2 regions of the Pseudarthrobacter sp. 05T312 genome follow, and region 1 is predicted to be linked to the other one. Evidence: predicted binding sites of a transcription regulator. Region 1 holds the regulator's gene; the other holds the start of a gene.
What was found. The regulator HrcA, encoded in region 1, represses chaperone genes, less so after heat shock. The targets are predictions, from matches to a motif close to TTNGCACTCGNNNNNNNCGAGTGCNAA.
Positions count from the first base shown of each region.

Region 2: AC1DIP_RS00155 (Hsp20/alpha crystallin family protein) is a predicted target of HrcA. The motif match lies at 2,983-3,009, and genes of this name have one in related genera.

Region 1 is NZ_JBFTLY010000004.1:39,931-47,421, forward strand. It holds gene AC1DIP_RS07880 (GerMN domain-containing protein) at 1-637, shown strand, start outside; gene AC1DIP_RS07885 (16S rRNA (uracil(1498)-N(3))-methyltransferase) at 630-1,403, opposite strand; gene dnaJ (molecular chaperone DnaJ) at 1,406-2,533, opposite strand; gene hrcA (heat-inducible transcriptional repressor HrcA) at 2,619-3,632, opposite strand; gene AC1DIP_RS07900 (DUF3097 domain-containing protein) at 3,803-4,654, shown strand; gene AC1DIP_RS07905 (DUF4870 domain-containing protein) at 4,776-5,186, shown strand; gene hemW (radical SAM family heme chaperone HemW) at 5,223-6,452, opposite strand; gene lepA (translation elongation factor 4) at 6,478-7,491, opposite strand, start outside.
Region 2 is NZ_JBFTLY010000001.1:28,489-35,979, forward strand. It holds gene AC1DIP_RS00135 (S9 family peptidase) at 1-149, opposite strand, end outside; gene AC1DIP_RS00140 (hypothetical protein) at 285-848, shown strand; gene AC1DIP_RS00145 (FAD-dependent monooxygenase) at 861-2,495, shown strand; gene AC1DIP_RS00150 (hypothetical protein) at 2,676-2,873, shown strand; gene AC1DIP_RS00155 (Hsp20/alpha crystallin family protein) at 3,085-3,507, shown strand; gene AC1DIP_RS00160 (NAD(P)H-hydrate dehydratase) at 3,721-4,659, opposite strand; gene AC1DIP_RS00165 (histidine phosphatase family protein) at 4,643-5,449, opposite strand; gene AC1DIP_RS00170 (alkaline phosphatase D family protein) at 5,600-7,291, opposite strand; gene AC1DIP_RS00175 (LCP family protein) at 7,466-7,491, opposite strand, start outside.

The DNA of each region.
Region 1 (7,491 bases):
CCTGCGCGCCATGATGTCAGAGAAACCGCTTGACCCTGATTTCTTCACGCCGTGGCAGAATCCGGACAAACTGGCTACGTCCATTTCGGGCAAGGACATCATCACCGTTGACGTCTCCGCTGATGCGTTCAACAGCAACCTCGACGCTGATATGGCGGCCCGGGCCATCCAGCAGCTGATCTACACGGCCACCGCAGCCGCCGCGAGCTCGGGCCTGATCGACACCGGGCAGCAGATCCGGGTGCGGATCCTGGTGGACGGCCACACGGACTACGTGGCGTTCGGAAAAGTCCAGCTGGGCGCACTGATGACCCGGGCCGCCGGCCTGGTGGCGCCGGTCTGGATCATCGATCCCCAGGAAAACACCGAGGTGCCCAGCGGCAGCGTAAAGATCACCGGCCGCAGCACGTCGCCGGGGGCAAAGCTGCACTGGCAAATCCTGCAGTCCGGGGACGGCGGCAGCAAAACGCCCTTCCTGACCGGAGAGACCACGGCGGCCGCCGCCCAGGGGCAGGCGGGAGTTTTCACGCTGGCGCTCAACCTGCCACCGGGCGACTACGAGCTCCGGGTGGCCCAGGCAGGTTCCGGCGGGGAGCCGGACCGCAATGAGGACACGAGGTCCTTCAAGGTCAGGTAGCGGCCCACCGGCCAAGGATGTCGCTTGCCAGCACGACGGCGGCCGGACCGGCTGTGGAGGACCGCAGGACGTGGTGCCCCAACAGGGCAGTCACGGCGCCTTTGTCGCAAAGTTTCGTTACTTCCCGCGGGCTGATGCCACCCTCCGGACCGACAATCAACAGGACTTCCCGGATCCCGGCCGGGGCACTCCCCTGCCACTCCTGAAGGACAGCACGCATCGGGCGCACAGCGTCTTCGTGGAGGATGACCGCCAGGTCAGCGGCCTCCACGGCAGCGGAGAGCCCTGCCGTTTCAACCGCAGCCCGGACTTCGGGAATCCAGGCCCGGCGCGCCTGTTTCGCGGCCGCCGCCACGGCAGATTCCCACTTCGCATGGGCGCGGGCGGCCCTGTCGCCCTTCCAACGGACGATCGACCGTTCGGACTGCCACGGTACGACGGCGTCGATCCCCAGTTCGGTGGCCGTCTCGATTGCCAGCTCGTCGCGGTCACCCTTGGCCAGCGCCTGGACCAGTACCAGCCGGACGTCCGGCCTTTCATCCGTGGCCACGGCGCCGCACTCCACTTCGAGACCGGAAGGGGCAGCTGCGACGATTTTTCCGGTCATGCGGGTGCCGGCGCCGTCGACGATGTCCACCGACTCTCCCGGCGACAGCCGTTTGACCGTCACGGCGTGGCGTGCCTCGGAACCGTCCAGGACAAAATGGCCGCCAGGGACCATTCCGGCCAGCGAGCCGGCGGGTGTGAAGAAGACGGGATTGCTCACCGCTACAGGTTACCGAACCGGTCCCGAAGCTTGGCGAACATGCCACCGCTGGCGGCGAGCTTTCCCTCGGTGATCTGTTCCCCGCGAAGCTTGGCGAGCTGCCGGAGGAGGTCCTCCTGCGCCGGGTCGAGCTTGGCCGGCGTGTCCACCTGGAGGTGGACCTTCAGGTCCCCGCGGCCGTAGCCGCGCAGGTGGGTGACACCCAGGCCGCGCAGGGTGATGATCTCGCCGGACTGGGTTCCGGGCTTGACGTCGATGTCCTGGGTGCCGTCGAAGGTTTCCAGGTTGACGTCGGTGCCCAGGGCGGCGGCAGTCATCGGGATGTGCAGGGTGGCGTGAAGGTCATCGCCTTCCCTCACATAGGTGGCGTCATTGTTGACACGGATTTCCACGTACAGGTCGCCGGCGGGGCCGCCGGCAGGTCCCGCCTCGCCCTGCCCGGAGAGCTGGATCCTGGTTCCGGTGGCCACGCCGGCGGGTACCTTGATGGTCAGCGAACGCCGGCTGCGGATTCGGCCCTGGCCGCTGCATTCGTTGCAGGGGTCCTTGATGACGGTGCCGAACCCTTCGCAGGTGCCGCAGGGGGCCGCCGTCATGACCTGGCCAAGAATGGAGCGGACGGCCCGCTGGACCTGGCCGCTGCCGCCGCAGATGTCGCAGCGCTCGGGGTGCGTGCCGGGCCGGCAGCAGGATCCCTCACAGGTGGGGCAGACGACGGCGGTGTCCACTTCGAGCTTCTTGTTCACGCCGAACACGGCGTCGCGAAGGTCGATCCGGACGCTGATGAGGGCGTCCTGGCCGCGGCGGACGCGGGAAGCCGGGCCGGAGCTGCCCCCGGCGCCGAAGAAGGTGTCGAAGATGTCCTGGAATGCGAAGCCCTGGCCCGCGTAACCGGCTCCGCCGAAGCCGTTGTCCGTGCCGTTCTCGTTGCCCGTGGTGTCGTAGATCCGGCGCTTCTGGGGGTCGGAAAGGACCTCGTAGGCGTGAGTTACTGCCTTGAAGCGTTCCGAGGCATCCTCACCGGGGTTTACGTCCGGGTGGAGGGTACGGGCCAGTTTGCGGTAGGCCTTTTTGATCTCTTCGCCCGTAGCTTCGGGTGAGACTCCAAGGACGTCATAGTGGCTGCTCAAAGTTCGTATCTCTTCCTTGTTGTACTGCGTTCAGTCGGGCGCCCGGCTCTTTGTTCCCGGCCGGAGAATGCTCCGGCCGCGCGGGTCAGGGCCCCAAAATCCTGGAAAGGTAGCGGGCCACTGCCCGGACGGCGGCCATGGTGGTGGGGTAGTCCATCCTGGTCGGGCCCAGGATCCCTACCTTGGCGACGCTGTCGGGGCCGTAGCCGGTGGCCACTACCGAGGCCTCGGCCAGGCCGTCGTAGGGGTTCTCCCTTCCGATGCTGACGGCAACGCCGCGGTGGTCCTGTGCCATCTCGCTCAGCAACCGCAGCATCACCACCTGCTCCTCAAGGGCCTCGAGTACGGGGCCGATGCTGAGGGGGAAGTCCACGTTGGACCGGGCCAGGTTTGCTGTCCCGGCCATGACCATCCGGTCCTCCCTGGTGTTTTGCGCCAGACCCTCGAGGCCAAGTGCCAGGGCGTGCGCAGCCTGGCGGTGTGCCTGCGCTGTGCCCGCCACGACGGAGGGAAGGGCCGTGGCAAGCCGGCTCAGCGGCGTCCCGGACAGTGCGGCGAGGAAACGCGTGCGGAGTGCTGCCACGGCGTCGTCGCCCAGGTCCTGGCCGACGTCGATGACCCGCTGCTCCACCTTGCCGCTGTTGGCAATGAGCACCACCAACACCTTGCGGGGGGCAAGCAGCACGAATTCGATGTGGCGCACCAGTGCCTTGCTGAGGTGCGGATACTGGACCACAGCCACCTGGTTGGTCAGCTGGGAAAGCAGCCGGACAGTACGGTCCAGGACGTCGTCGAGATCGTCTGCGCCTTCAAGCAGGGACTGGATGGCCCGGCGTTCGGCTGCAGAGAGCGGCTTGACCGCCGAGATCTGGTCAACGAAAAGGCGGTAGCCCTTGTCCGTGGGAATCCGCCCTGCACTGGTGTGGGGGGCCGTGATTAATCCCTCGTCCTCAAGGGCCGCCATATCGTTCCGGATAGTTGCGCTGGAAACCCCAAGATGGTGCCGCTCAACCAGGGCCTTCGACCCGACCGGCTCGCGGGAGTGGACGTAATCCTCCACGATGGCCCGCAGCACTTCCAGTTTGCGTGGCTCGCTCACTCTCCACCTCCATCCACGGTGCGGGGCCCATGCCCCGCCAGATGCCACCTTGTTAGCACTCGACATGCCTAAGTGCTAACAGTCTATTATGCCTTGGCCCGTTGTTAGCATTGGTACCGCTCCGGGCGAAATTCCGGTGCGGAGGACCTAGCGCTAGGCGGATCGAATCCATGGATTACCAAAACTGGGGGCCCCGCGGCATATCCGCCCCGGCCAAAGCGGAATTGCCCGAGGTGCCGGTGGAGCGGGGCATGGTGCTGGAGGATGTGCAGTCAGGCTGGGTGGGTGCCGTGACGCGGGTGGAAAAATCCGGAGGGATGCACGTGGTTGCCCTGGAGGACCGGCGCGGGAAGTCCCGGTCCTTCAAGCTGGGTTTCGGTTTCCTCCTGGAGGGCCGGCCCATCAGGCTCGTGCCCCCGGCACCACGTCCGGCTGCCGGCGGTCCGGTCGCCGGCAGGACGGCCTCCGGTTCTGTCCGGGTCGCCGGCCAGCGGGCCCAGGTGGCCAAGGCAAGCCGTATCTGGGTGGAGGGCAAGCACGACGCCGAACTGGTGGAAAAGGTCTGGGGCGACGACCTTCGGGTAGAGGGCATCGTCGTCGAACCCCTGCACGGCATCGACGATCTCGCCGCTGCGGTTGCCGGCTTCAACCCCGGTCCCGGCCGGCGGCTCGGCGTCCTCGTGGACCACCTCGTTCCGGATTCGAAGGAGTCCCGCATCGCCGACGCCGTTATGGCCTCCCCCGGCGCGGCCGGGAATGTCCTGATCGTGGGACACCCCTACGTTGATGTCTGGCAGGCTATCCGGCCGGCGGTGCTGGGCATCGACAAGTGGCCTGCCGTGCCCCGTGGACAGGACTGGAAGACCGGGATCCTGAAAGCCTTCGGCTGGCCGCACGCCACCAAGGAAGACATCGGCCTCGGATGGCAGAAACTGCTGGGTGCCGTCCGCACATACGCCGACCTGGAAGCATCGCTGCTGGGGCGGGTTGAGGAAGTCATCGACTTCCTCACCGTGCCCTGAAGGGCGGACACTGCCCCCGGAGCCAGTATTCTTGATAGTGCAATGCCGGCTCTCCCAGGGGTATTGCACACCGCACCCGTATTTGACGTCAGCACCACTTGCATCTCCGAAGGAACAGACTGTGGCAGAAAACGCACGTGATCACAGGGACGGCCAAGGCCGCTCCGAGTACCATGGCGTCCCCGCCAATGCCCTGCCGCTCACGGCCAGCGAGGACCGCCAATGGGCCACGCTGGCACATTTCGGCGGGATCCTTGGCTGCGTGCCCTCGCTGCTGATCTACCTGATCTTCCGCCACCGCGGGCCGTTCACCGCGCAGGAATCCAAAGAGGCACTGAACTTCAGCCTGCCCCCCACCATCGCCGCCGTCCTGGCCAACATCCTGGTGTTCATTCCCTACGTGGGCAACATCTTCGCCGTGATCGCAACCCTGATTTGGGTCGCGCTGACCTGCTTCTCCGTGGCCGCAGGGATCCACGTCAACAAGGGCCAGCCGCACCGCTACCAGTACAACCTGCGCTGGATCAAGTAGCGGAGCGGGCCCTCCCCTTGGACGCGCCGGCGGCCGTCAGTCCGGAAGGACGCGGCGGACCACGGCGTCCGCCAGGAGCCTGCCCTTCAGCGTAAGGACAAGGCGGCCCTGGAAAGCGGCGGCCGGCTCCACCAGGCCGTCAGCAATGAGCCCTGCAACCTGGTGCCTTCCTCCGGCGCTGAGGGCCGAAACCTCAAGGCCTGACTGCAGGCGCGCTTCCAGCATCACCCGCTCCATGTTCCTGGTTTCGGCGTCAAGGGTTTCCCGGCCCGCCGCAGGCGAATGCCCCTGGGACAGGCGGTTGGCATACGCGGACGGGTGCTTCACGTTCCACCAGCGCACCCCGCCCACGTGCGAGTGCGCGCCGGGGCCGATGCCCCACCAATCGTCGCCACGCCAGTAGGCCAGGTTGTGGCGGCACGCGTGCTCCGGACTCCGCGCCCAGTTGCTGACCTCATACCAGCCGAGCCCTGCATCGGTGATGAGCTGGTCGGCGAGTTCGTACTTGTCGGCGTGGTCGTCGTCGTCAATTCCCGGCACCTCGCCGCGGCGCATCTGCGCGGCCAGCTTGGTGCCGTCCTCCACAATCAGCGCGTAGGCGCTGATGTGGTCCGGCTGGTAGGAGAGGGCAGTCTCCAGGGAGTGGCGCCAGTCGGCAAGCGACTCCCCCGGCGTCCCGTATATCAGGTCCAGGCTGACATCCAGCCCGGCCTCCCGCGCCCACTGCACCACCTGCGGAACCCTGCTGGGCGTATGGGTGCGGTCCAGGACCTTCAGCACGTGCGGGACTGCGGACTGCATGCCGAAGGAGACCCTCGTGAAACCCGCCTCCTTGAGGATGGCGAGGGATTCGGGGGTGACCGAATCGGGGTTGGCTTCCGTGGTGACCTCGGCGCCGTCCTCGATGCCCCACCGGTCAATGGCGGCGCGAAGGATCAGGGCGAGGTCATCGGCCGGAAGCAGGGTGGGTGTACCGCCCCCGAAAAAGACAGTGCTGAGCTTGCGTTCCGGCAGCCCCGAACGACTCATCACCTGGGCGGCCAAGGACACTTCCGACACTGCGGTTTGCGCGTAGGCATCCTGCGACGCGCCGCCGCCCAGTTCCGTAGCGGTGTAGGTGTTGAAATCGCAGTACCCGCAGCGCACCGCGCAGAACGGAATGTGGACGTACAGGCCAAAGGCCCGGCCCGCCGCATCGTCCGCAGCCTGGGCAGGCAGCAGACCGTCCGACGGCGCCGGGTCGCCGAGGGGAAGTACGCTGGGCATCAGCGGGTCCCCTGCTGCGCGGTGGTCACTTCTTCTTGGCCTTGTCCTTCGATTCGTCGGTGGTGAGGGCGGCGATGAACGCTTCCTGCGGAACCTCCACCGTGCCCACCATCTTCATGCGCTTCTTGCCCTCTTTTTGCTTCTCCAGCAGCTTGCGCTTTCGGGAGATGTCACCGCCGTAGCATTTGGCCAGCACGTCCTTGCGGATGGCCCGGATGCTTTCGCGGGCAATGATCCTGGAGCCAATGGCCGCCTGGATCGGCACCTCGAACTGCTGACGCGGGATGAGTTCGCGGAGCTTGCCGGTCATCATCACGCCGTAGGCGTAGGCCTTGTCGCGGTGGGTGATGGCGCTGAAGGCGTCCACCTGTTCGCCCTGGAGCATGATGTCCACCTTCACGAGGTCGGCGACCTGCTCGCCGTCGGCCTTCCAGTCCAGGGAGCCGTAGCCACGGGTCTTGGACTTAAGGATGTCGAAGAAGTCGAACACGATTTCCGCCAGCGGCAGGCGGTACCGGATTTCCACCCGGTCCTCGGAGAGGTAGTCCATGCCGCCCATGACGCCGCGGCGGGACTGGCACAGTTCCATGATGGCCCCGACGAATTCGTTGGGGGCCAGGATGGTGGCCGAAACCATCGGTTCGCGGACCTCGGCGATTTTGCCCGTGGGGTACTCGCTGGGGTTGGTCACCCGGACCACCTTCTTGTCCTCCAAAGTCACCTCGTATTCCACGTTCGGTGCCGTGGAGATCAGGTCGAGGTTGTATTCCCGCTCCAGGCGTTCGCGGGTGATCTCAAGGTGCAGCAGGCCGAGGAAGCCGACTCGGAAGCCGAATCCCAGTGCGGCCGAGGTCTCCGGTTCGTAGACCAGTGCTGCATCGTTGAGCATGAGCTTTTCGAGGGCGTCGCGCAGCACCGGGTAGTCGGCGCCGTCCAGCGGATACAGGCCCGAGAACACCATGGGTTTGGCGTCGGCGTAGCCGGGCAGGGACTCGGCCGCCGGCTTGGCAAGGTTGGTGACGGTGTCGCCCACCTTGGA
Region 2 (7,491 bases), on a different contig from region 1:
ACCACCTCCGCCGATTCCTTGTCCCGCAGCCACTCGTAGTTGTCCACGAACGTCTCCCCGTGGTGCGTGCGTTCGGTGGGGATCTTCTTGGCAACCGGGGGGACCGGGGCAGCGGTACCGGTGGAATCCTGCAGGAAAGTGGAGGTCATGGATTCAATATATAGACCCCCTCCGGCAACCCCGCAGGGCGTTCGCTACCGGGGGAGCCGAAAGGGGCGAAAGACTCTGGGTGCCTGCCGCGCGGCCCGGCAGGCTGGAAGGGCTTTGCGAGGATAGGAGGCACCATGACCGTCGAATCCGGACCCGCTCCCCGGGCCCAGGCATGGCTGGCGGTGGCCCGCTGCGTGGCGGCGTCCGGTGCCATGCTGGTCCGCCGGCAGGTCCATCTTCCGAAACACAATGTTGGCAGGGTGCTGCGGTTCGCCGACGGAAGCACCGCGCGGGTCTACCGGGAGACCTCCGTCGACCGCCGGACCGCCGAGCCCTGCGTCCTGGTGGTGGCCTTCACCCTCCGGCTGGTCCGCGGCAGGGCGCACCGCCTGTTCGAGGCGGAGAGCCTGCTGAACACCCCGCTCTTTGTGGGGTTCCCGGGGTTTGTCTCCAAGCTTTGGTGCGCCCACGACACCTTCGGCGCCTACCGCGGGCTGTACGAATGGGACGGTCCAGAACGCGCCCGCAAGTACGCCGCAGCCCTGTGGCGCGTCCTGGAACTGGTCAGCGTCCCCGGGTCCATCAGCTACAAGGTGCTTCCTGGACTGCGCCGCGACGAGGTGCTCGCCAACCCCGCCGCGATGACGGCCGCCGTCCAGGCAGACCACGCCTGGTGGCGGCTCCTCAACCCCAACTAACATCCGCCGCCCATGGCACCCGGTCAAGGTACGACGGCGGACAGCGACGTCCTGGTGGTCGGCGCTGGTCCCGCCGGACTCACCACTGCCCTCCAGGCGCACGCCCACGGCGCCACAGTTCGGGTGGTGGACCGGCGCGCGAGCAGAGCGCGTCCTTCCCGCGCCATGATGCTGCACGCCAGGGCGCTGGAGGGCCTGCGCCCCCTGGGGGTGACCGATGAGCTGCTCAACCGCGCCGACACCACTCCCGAGGCACGCATCCACCTGGGCCGGCACGTTGTCGAAGCCCGGCTGGGCCACGCGGACCTCCCGGACACGGCCTTCCCACACCTCACCCTGGTCCGGCAGGCCGACGTCGAGGACGTCCTCTGCCAGGCGCTTCAGGCCCGGGGGATCCACGTGGACTGGGGCGTGGAGTTCCGCGGGTTCGAGCGGGAGCCAGCCCTGGCGTCCACGCAAAGCCTGGTGCGCGCGGAGCTGCATCCCGCCGGGGGCCTGGGGCGCAACCTGGCGGAGCACCACGTGTCCCGGTTCCTGGCCGGCTGCGACGGGCAGGCAAGTACTGTCCGGGGCCTGACCGGTGCGCAGTGGCGCGGGGGCCCGTACGGGGTGGAAGCGGTCATGGCCGACCTTGAACTTGATGGCTCCCTGGACGAGGGGTTGCTGCACGTGGCCGTCGGCGCAGCCGGGCTGGTCTTCCTGTTCGCGCTGGGCGAGGGTGCCACCTGGCGGATGCTGGCAACCCGTCCGGCAACCCCGGCGCCCGGAGCCCGGTTCGGCCAGCTGGGTCCACCCATTCCCGCCGAGGAGGTGGCCAGGCTGGTGGGGGAGTCGGGACTGGGTGGATCCGGTCTGGGTGCTGCGGTCAGCGAGGTGCGCTGGTCGGCGCAGATTCCGCTGCAGCACCGGATTGCCAGCACCTTCGGCTCCAGTCCCGTCTTCCTGGCCGGAGATTCCGCGCACGCCCACTCACCCGCCGCCGGCCAGGGCATGAACAACGGCATCCTCGATGCCCTCAACCTCGGCTGGAAGCTGGGCTTCGCCTCGTCCGCAGGCACGCCGCTCCCGGAACTGCTGGAAAGCTACGGACAGGAGCGGCGGCTGGCGGCCCGGCGGGTGCTGGCGCTGACGCACGTGATCTTTTTCGGCGAAGCCTCGCCGCATCGGGTGGCCCGCCTGGCCCGGAGCGTCCTGCCCGTCTTCGCGCCGGTGCTGCCGCTGCTGCTGCGCCGGCGGTGGCTCACTTCCAAGGGCATCAGGCTGCTGGCCCAGCCGTTCGTGAACTACCGCGGCAGTGCGATATCACGTGACCGGATGCCCAGGGGCGGCGGATGGCCGCGGCCTGGGGAGCGGCTGCCGGACGGGCCCGCCGCCGTGGGCGGACGGGTGGCCCGACTTCACGACCTGACCGCTGTGCCGGGCATACACCTGTTGTTCGAGCGCGACGCCGGCCCGGGCCCCGCGGGTGCCGGCCCCGCTTTCCCTGCGGGTCCCGGTTCGCCACTGGTCCACGTCCACCGGCTCACCAGCCACCCCGGGCGGGGCGTGGTGGCGGTCCGCCCGGACGGGTACGTCGGCTACCGCTGCGGCGAGGCGGACCCCGGCCAGTTGGGGTCCTGGCTGCGGCTGGTGGGTGCCGCGGACTAAGCGCTGCGCACGGTGGAAACCTCCCGCCGTCGTGATGCTCCATCACTTACGGCTCCCAAACCCGGTGTCTAGGAACCACGACTGATGGAGCAACCGGGGAGTGGAGGGTGGTTGCCGGCGGGGCGCAAGCGTAGGCTGGTCAGTTCAAGGCACATCCGCCCAGTGTGAGAAGGGAAGTTCATGACCATCCCGCCAGTGCACGAACCTGAGCCGTTTCCGCCGGAACCCGGCCCGGAGCCCACCTCCCCGGACCCCACCCAGCCGCGCCCGCCCGGCCCGCCGTCCCCGAACCCGTTCCCCGCGCCGGAGCCCCCGGGCCCGCTGCCCGTCCCGGATCCCGGCCCCGCGCCGCTCCGCCCGGACCCCACCAGGGACTGACCGCCATCCTCGGAAAGGGCCCTTCCACTGCCTGCCTATGCACAGCTGGAAGGGCCCTTTTGTGTGCCCACGGGGGCGGAAAATCTTCCGGAATCCGCTGCTGGAAACCCTTGCGGACCTGGTCTTCCAGTGCTAAAAAATCTATATCAGCCACCATAGATCGGCTGATGTGGGAAATGATGTTGGACCATCTCTTACGAGGAGGGAAGCCATGTTGATGCGAACCGATCCGTTCCGCGAGCTGGACAGGCTGGCCCAGCAGGTCCTCGGCACGGCTGCACGCCCGGCGGCGATGCCGATGGATGCATGGCGTGAGGACCAGGAATTCGTCGTGGCCTTCGATTTGCCCGGCGTTACGGCGGACTCGGTGGACCTGGATGTTGAACGGAATGTCCTGACGGTGCGGGCCGAACGCCCGGACCCCGTGGGCAAGGACACCGAATTGGTCGCCTCCGAACGGCCGCGCGGCGTCTTCAGCCGCCAACTGATCCTCGGTGACACGCTGGATACTGACCACGTCAAGGCCAGCTACGACGCCGGCGTCCTGACGCTGCGGATCCCGGTCGCCGAAAAGGCCAAGCCGCGCAAGATCGAGATTGAAACGAAGGGGGCAAAGCAGGAAATCGCCGCTTAGTTTCACCACAGGACCGGGAGGCGGGCACATCTGTTGACTGCCTTTTTGGGGCGTATCGCCATTCTGTGCACGCCACAGCGCCAGACAGCGCATCGGCAGCGTAGGCCTTAACCTCCCGCCACGGTGGCCCCCGGTTCCGGCCGGGGGCCATCCACGCGTCCGGGGACATGCGTCCGGGATCCGGCCGCCCGGCCCCGCCGCCGGGGCCTGCGTTCAGACGCTGAGTTCCAGCATCAGCGCGGGCAGTTCATCGGCCAGCTCGCGGGCCAGGAATCCCAGCGGCCCCATCCTGCTGGCCAGCCGGTCCGCGGCCGCCGCGTGCAGGTGCGTACCCCAGCAGGCTGCCTGCGCGGCGGTGGTGCCGCGCGCCCGGAGCCCGGAAATCGCCCCCGCCAAGACGTCGCCGCTGCCGGACGTGCCCAAACCGCCGTACCCGGTGGTGATTTTCCACAGGGCGGGGCCGTCGGCATCGAGCCCCGTTGGCTTGCTGATCAGCCCCTGGCAGCTGACCACGGCACCAAACCGTTCAGAGATTTCGGCGACGTCCTTTTCGAGGTCCGCCACGTCCCGTCCCAGCAGGATCGCCGCTTCGGTGGGATTCGGCGTGAGGATCAACCGGCCGCGCCAAGGGTCCAGCTGGTCCTCCAGGTGCACCATAGCGGCCAGGGCATAGGCATCGAGGACGACGGCGGGACCTCCTTGGCTGCCGTCGGGATCGCCGGAGGTGCCGTCCCCGCCACGGCCAGCCTCGCGGCGAAGCATGGCCTGCAGCAGTTCGCCGGCGAGGTCGGGGTCGTCCAGCCCGGGCCCGACCAGCAGGGTGTCCGCCCGGTCCAGGTAGGAGGAGATGCCATCGAGTTCGGCCTTGACGGAGCCGCCGGACGTTTCCGGCATCGGGATGGCCCCGCATTCCGGTACCGCCACTCCAAGTTGTACGGCCACCGACTCCGCCACGGCCAGCGTAAGTTTCCCCGCTCCCGCACGCAGCGCCGAAACGCCTGCCAGCAGTGCCGCACCGGGGGTGGAGCGGGCGCCGCCCACCACCAGCACCGAGCCGCGGGAATACTTGTCAGCGCCCGGTGCCGGCAACCGCCAGTCCCGCAGGAGCGAGGGCGTTACGGGGACGGGAGAGGAGTCACTGCGGCTGGACACTGGTATCTCCTCCGTGCTCCGTGACCGCGACGCCCTGCTCGGCCAGGTGGTCGGCAACATTGAAGCTCTCCAGTGTCCACGGGCCCGCGCCGGACGGGCGGACGAACCGGGTCACCGACGCGTTGAGGATGGCTTCCCTGGCGGCAAGGTCCAGCAGCTCTTCTTCACTGAGCCCGTCCAGCACGTAGCGGAACAGCATGATCACGGCGTCGTGGCACACCAGCATCACCCGGTGTCCGTTGCCCAGGTTGTTCAACTCCGCCAGGACGGACCGGAGCCGCAGTGCCACGTCGGCCCAGGATTCCCCTCCGGGCGGCCGGTAGTACAGCTTGCCGAGCCAGTCCCGGCGCTCGGATTCCTCCGGGTAGCGGTTCTCCACTCCCAGCCGGGTGAGCCGGTCCAGGATGCCCAGCTCACGGTCCCGGAGCCGCTCGTCCGTGCGCACCTGCACCGGCCACCCGGCGGTTTCCACCGCGATCTCGGCCGTCTGCCGGGCCCGAGCATAGGGGGAGGACACCACAGCGTCCGGCCGCAGCTCCGCAGCGATCCGGCCCAGGGCGCTGCCCAGCGCTTTGGCCTGGTCCCGTCCCGTCCCGGACAGGTTCACGTCCGCATCGCGGGCGGGAACCTCGATGACCTCCACCCCGGCTTCCCGCGCCTCGGTGGCCGCAACGTTGCCTTCGCTTTCCCCGTGCCGGATCAACAGCAGCTCCACGGCCCCGGCCTCCTGGACTGCCTGGGTCAGGCCGTCGTCGTCCGCCGCAGCACCCTTCGTCCGCTCATCCTTCACAACACCACCCCGTCCGCTCGCCGTGCCAAATGCAGGAACATTACCCACGGCGTACCCACGGCACGGCGGAAAATAACGGGCGACGGCGGCAGGGCACCGTGGGTGCGTGCGCCGCAGTCGCCATTGCAACAGAACGGGAGGGAACCGACGTTACCGCTCGGGGGTCAGGACCTTCGAGAACACGGTGGCGCCGTTGGCGTTGCGGAGGCTCACGGTGAAGCTGTTGTCCTCACCCAGCTGGACGTGCCCGAAGAACTGGTTTTCGCCGTCGCGTGAGGACTCACCGGCGAAGCGTCCGGCCTTGGAGAACACCACCTCGGGGCCGAACGTGCCGTCCATGGCGTTGGGGCCGAAGGATCCTGCCGCGATGGGGCCGGCCACGAACTCCCAGAACGGGTCGAAGTCCGTGAAGGCTGCGCGTTCGGGGGAGTAGTGGTGGGCGGCGCAGTAGTGCACATCGGCGGTGAGCCACACCGTGTTCTTGACGCCGTTGCGCTTGAAGGCACTCAGCACCCCGGCGAGCTCCAGTTCACGGCCCAAGGGGGCACCGGCGTCGCGGTTGGACACGCTTTCCTCGTTCACCGGGCCGTCCGGCACCACGACGCCCAGCGGCAGGTCGTTGGCGATCACCTTCCAGGTGGCCTTGGATTTGCTGACCTCGCTGACCAGCCAGTCCACCTGCTCCTGGCCCAGGATGGCGGTGGCGTAGGGTTCCTTGCCGTCGGTGTTGGGGGACTTGTAGGTGCGCATGTCCAGGCAGAAGATGTCCAGCTGCGGGCCGCGGGAAATCTTCCGGTAGATGCGGGCGGGCTGGTACGTGCCGGCGGCGTCGAATGTTCCCGGACGCCAGATCGCCGAGCTGTCCGCGATGGGCATGTTCTCCTGCCAGGCCTGCCGGCCGCGGGCGGCGAGGGTGTTGACGTCCCGCACGGTGTAGCGGGAGTCGTCGAGGATCTGGCCCGGGTACCAGTTGTTGTGCGTCTCGTGGTCATCCCATTGGGCGATCACCGGCACGTCCGCGAACAGGGCGCGCATGTTGGCGTCCATGGAGTTGTAGCGGTGCCGGCCGCGGAATTCGGTGAGCGTCTCGGCAACCTTGGACACCTCTTCCGTCACCAGGTTCCGCCACACCTGCCCGTCCTTTTCCACCACGGTTTCGGCGATGGGGCCGTCGGCGTAGATGGTGTCCCCGGAGTGGATGAAGAAGTCCGGGCGGGTCTGGTGCATGGCCCGGTAGCCGCGCATGCCGCCGATCTCCTCGTTGATGCCCCACCCCTGGCCGGCCGTGTCGCCGGTCCACACAAAGCTTTGCGCGGACGACGCCGGGACCCCGCCGCCGTTGCCCGTCGCACCGGTGCGGCCCTTGCCGTTGAACGTCCCGGCGTCCGGCGCCGTGCGGAAGCCGCCGCTGACCGTCTCGCCGGCCGCGCCGCCGTCGTCCTCGAAGCTGATCTCCAACGCGAAGCGGGTGTTGGACGGCAGGTTCCCGGCGTGGATCTTCGCGGTGAAGTCGGACGCCTGGGTGGCGCGGGGCCCGCGGAGGACCCGCTCAAAGGCGCCGCGCCCGCGCAGGACCTGGCCGGCGTCGTCCACTGCCCGCAGGACTGCCGTCATCCGCCCGGCGCCCGAGGCACGGGACCAGAGCACGGCGGAATCGGAGGTGACGTCGCCTGTGGCGATGCCGCTGGGCAGGGTGAGCCGGTTGCGGACCAGCGCGACGCCGGCGGGAGACTGGGTGGCGGCCGTTGCGTTGGCTGCAGGAACGGAGGCCAGCGCGGCGGCGAGGACGGAACTCTTGACGATGGTGCGGCGGGAAACCCCGGCCTGGGAAGACTCAGTCATGTCCCCAGCCTTTCCCGGGCCGGCACACAAACGCTGGCGGCCGGGTGAACCCGGGGTGTACGACGCGCAAATTCACCCGCGACGCGCAGATTCCCTGGCGCCCCCGGGATGTGGGCCGCGGAAAGGAATATCCGCCGCGGCAACGGGTATGCGCATCGCTGCGCGCCTCCCGGGCTAAGGCTTCGCGAAGTCGCCGATCC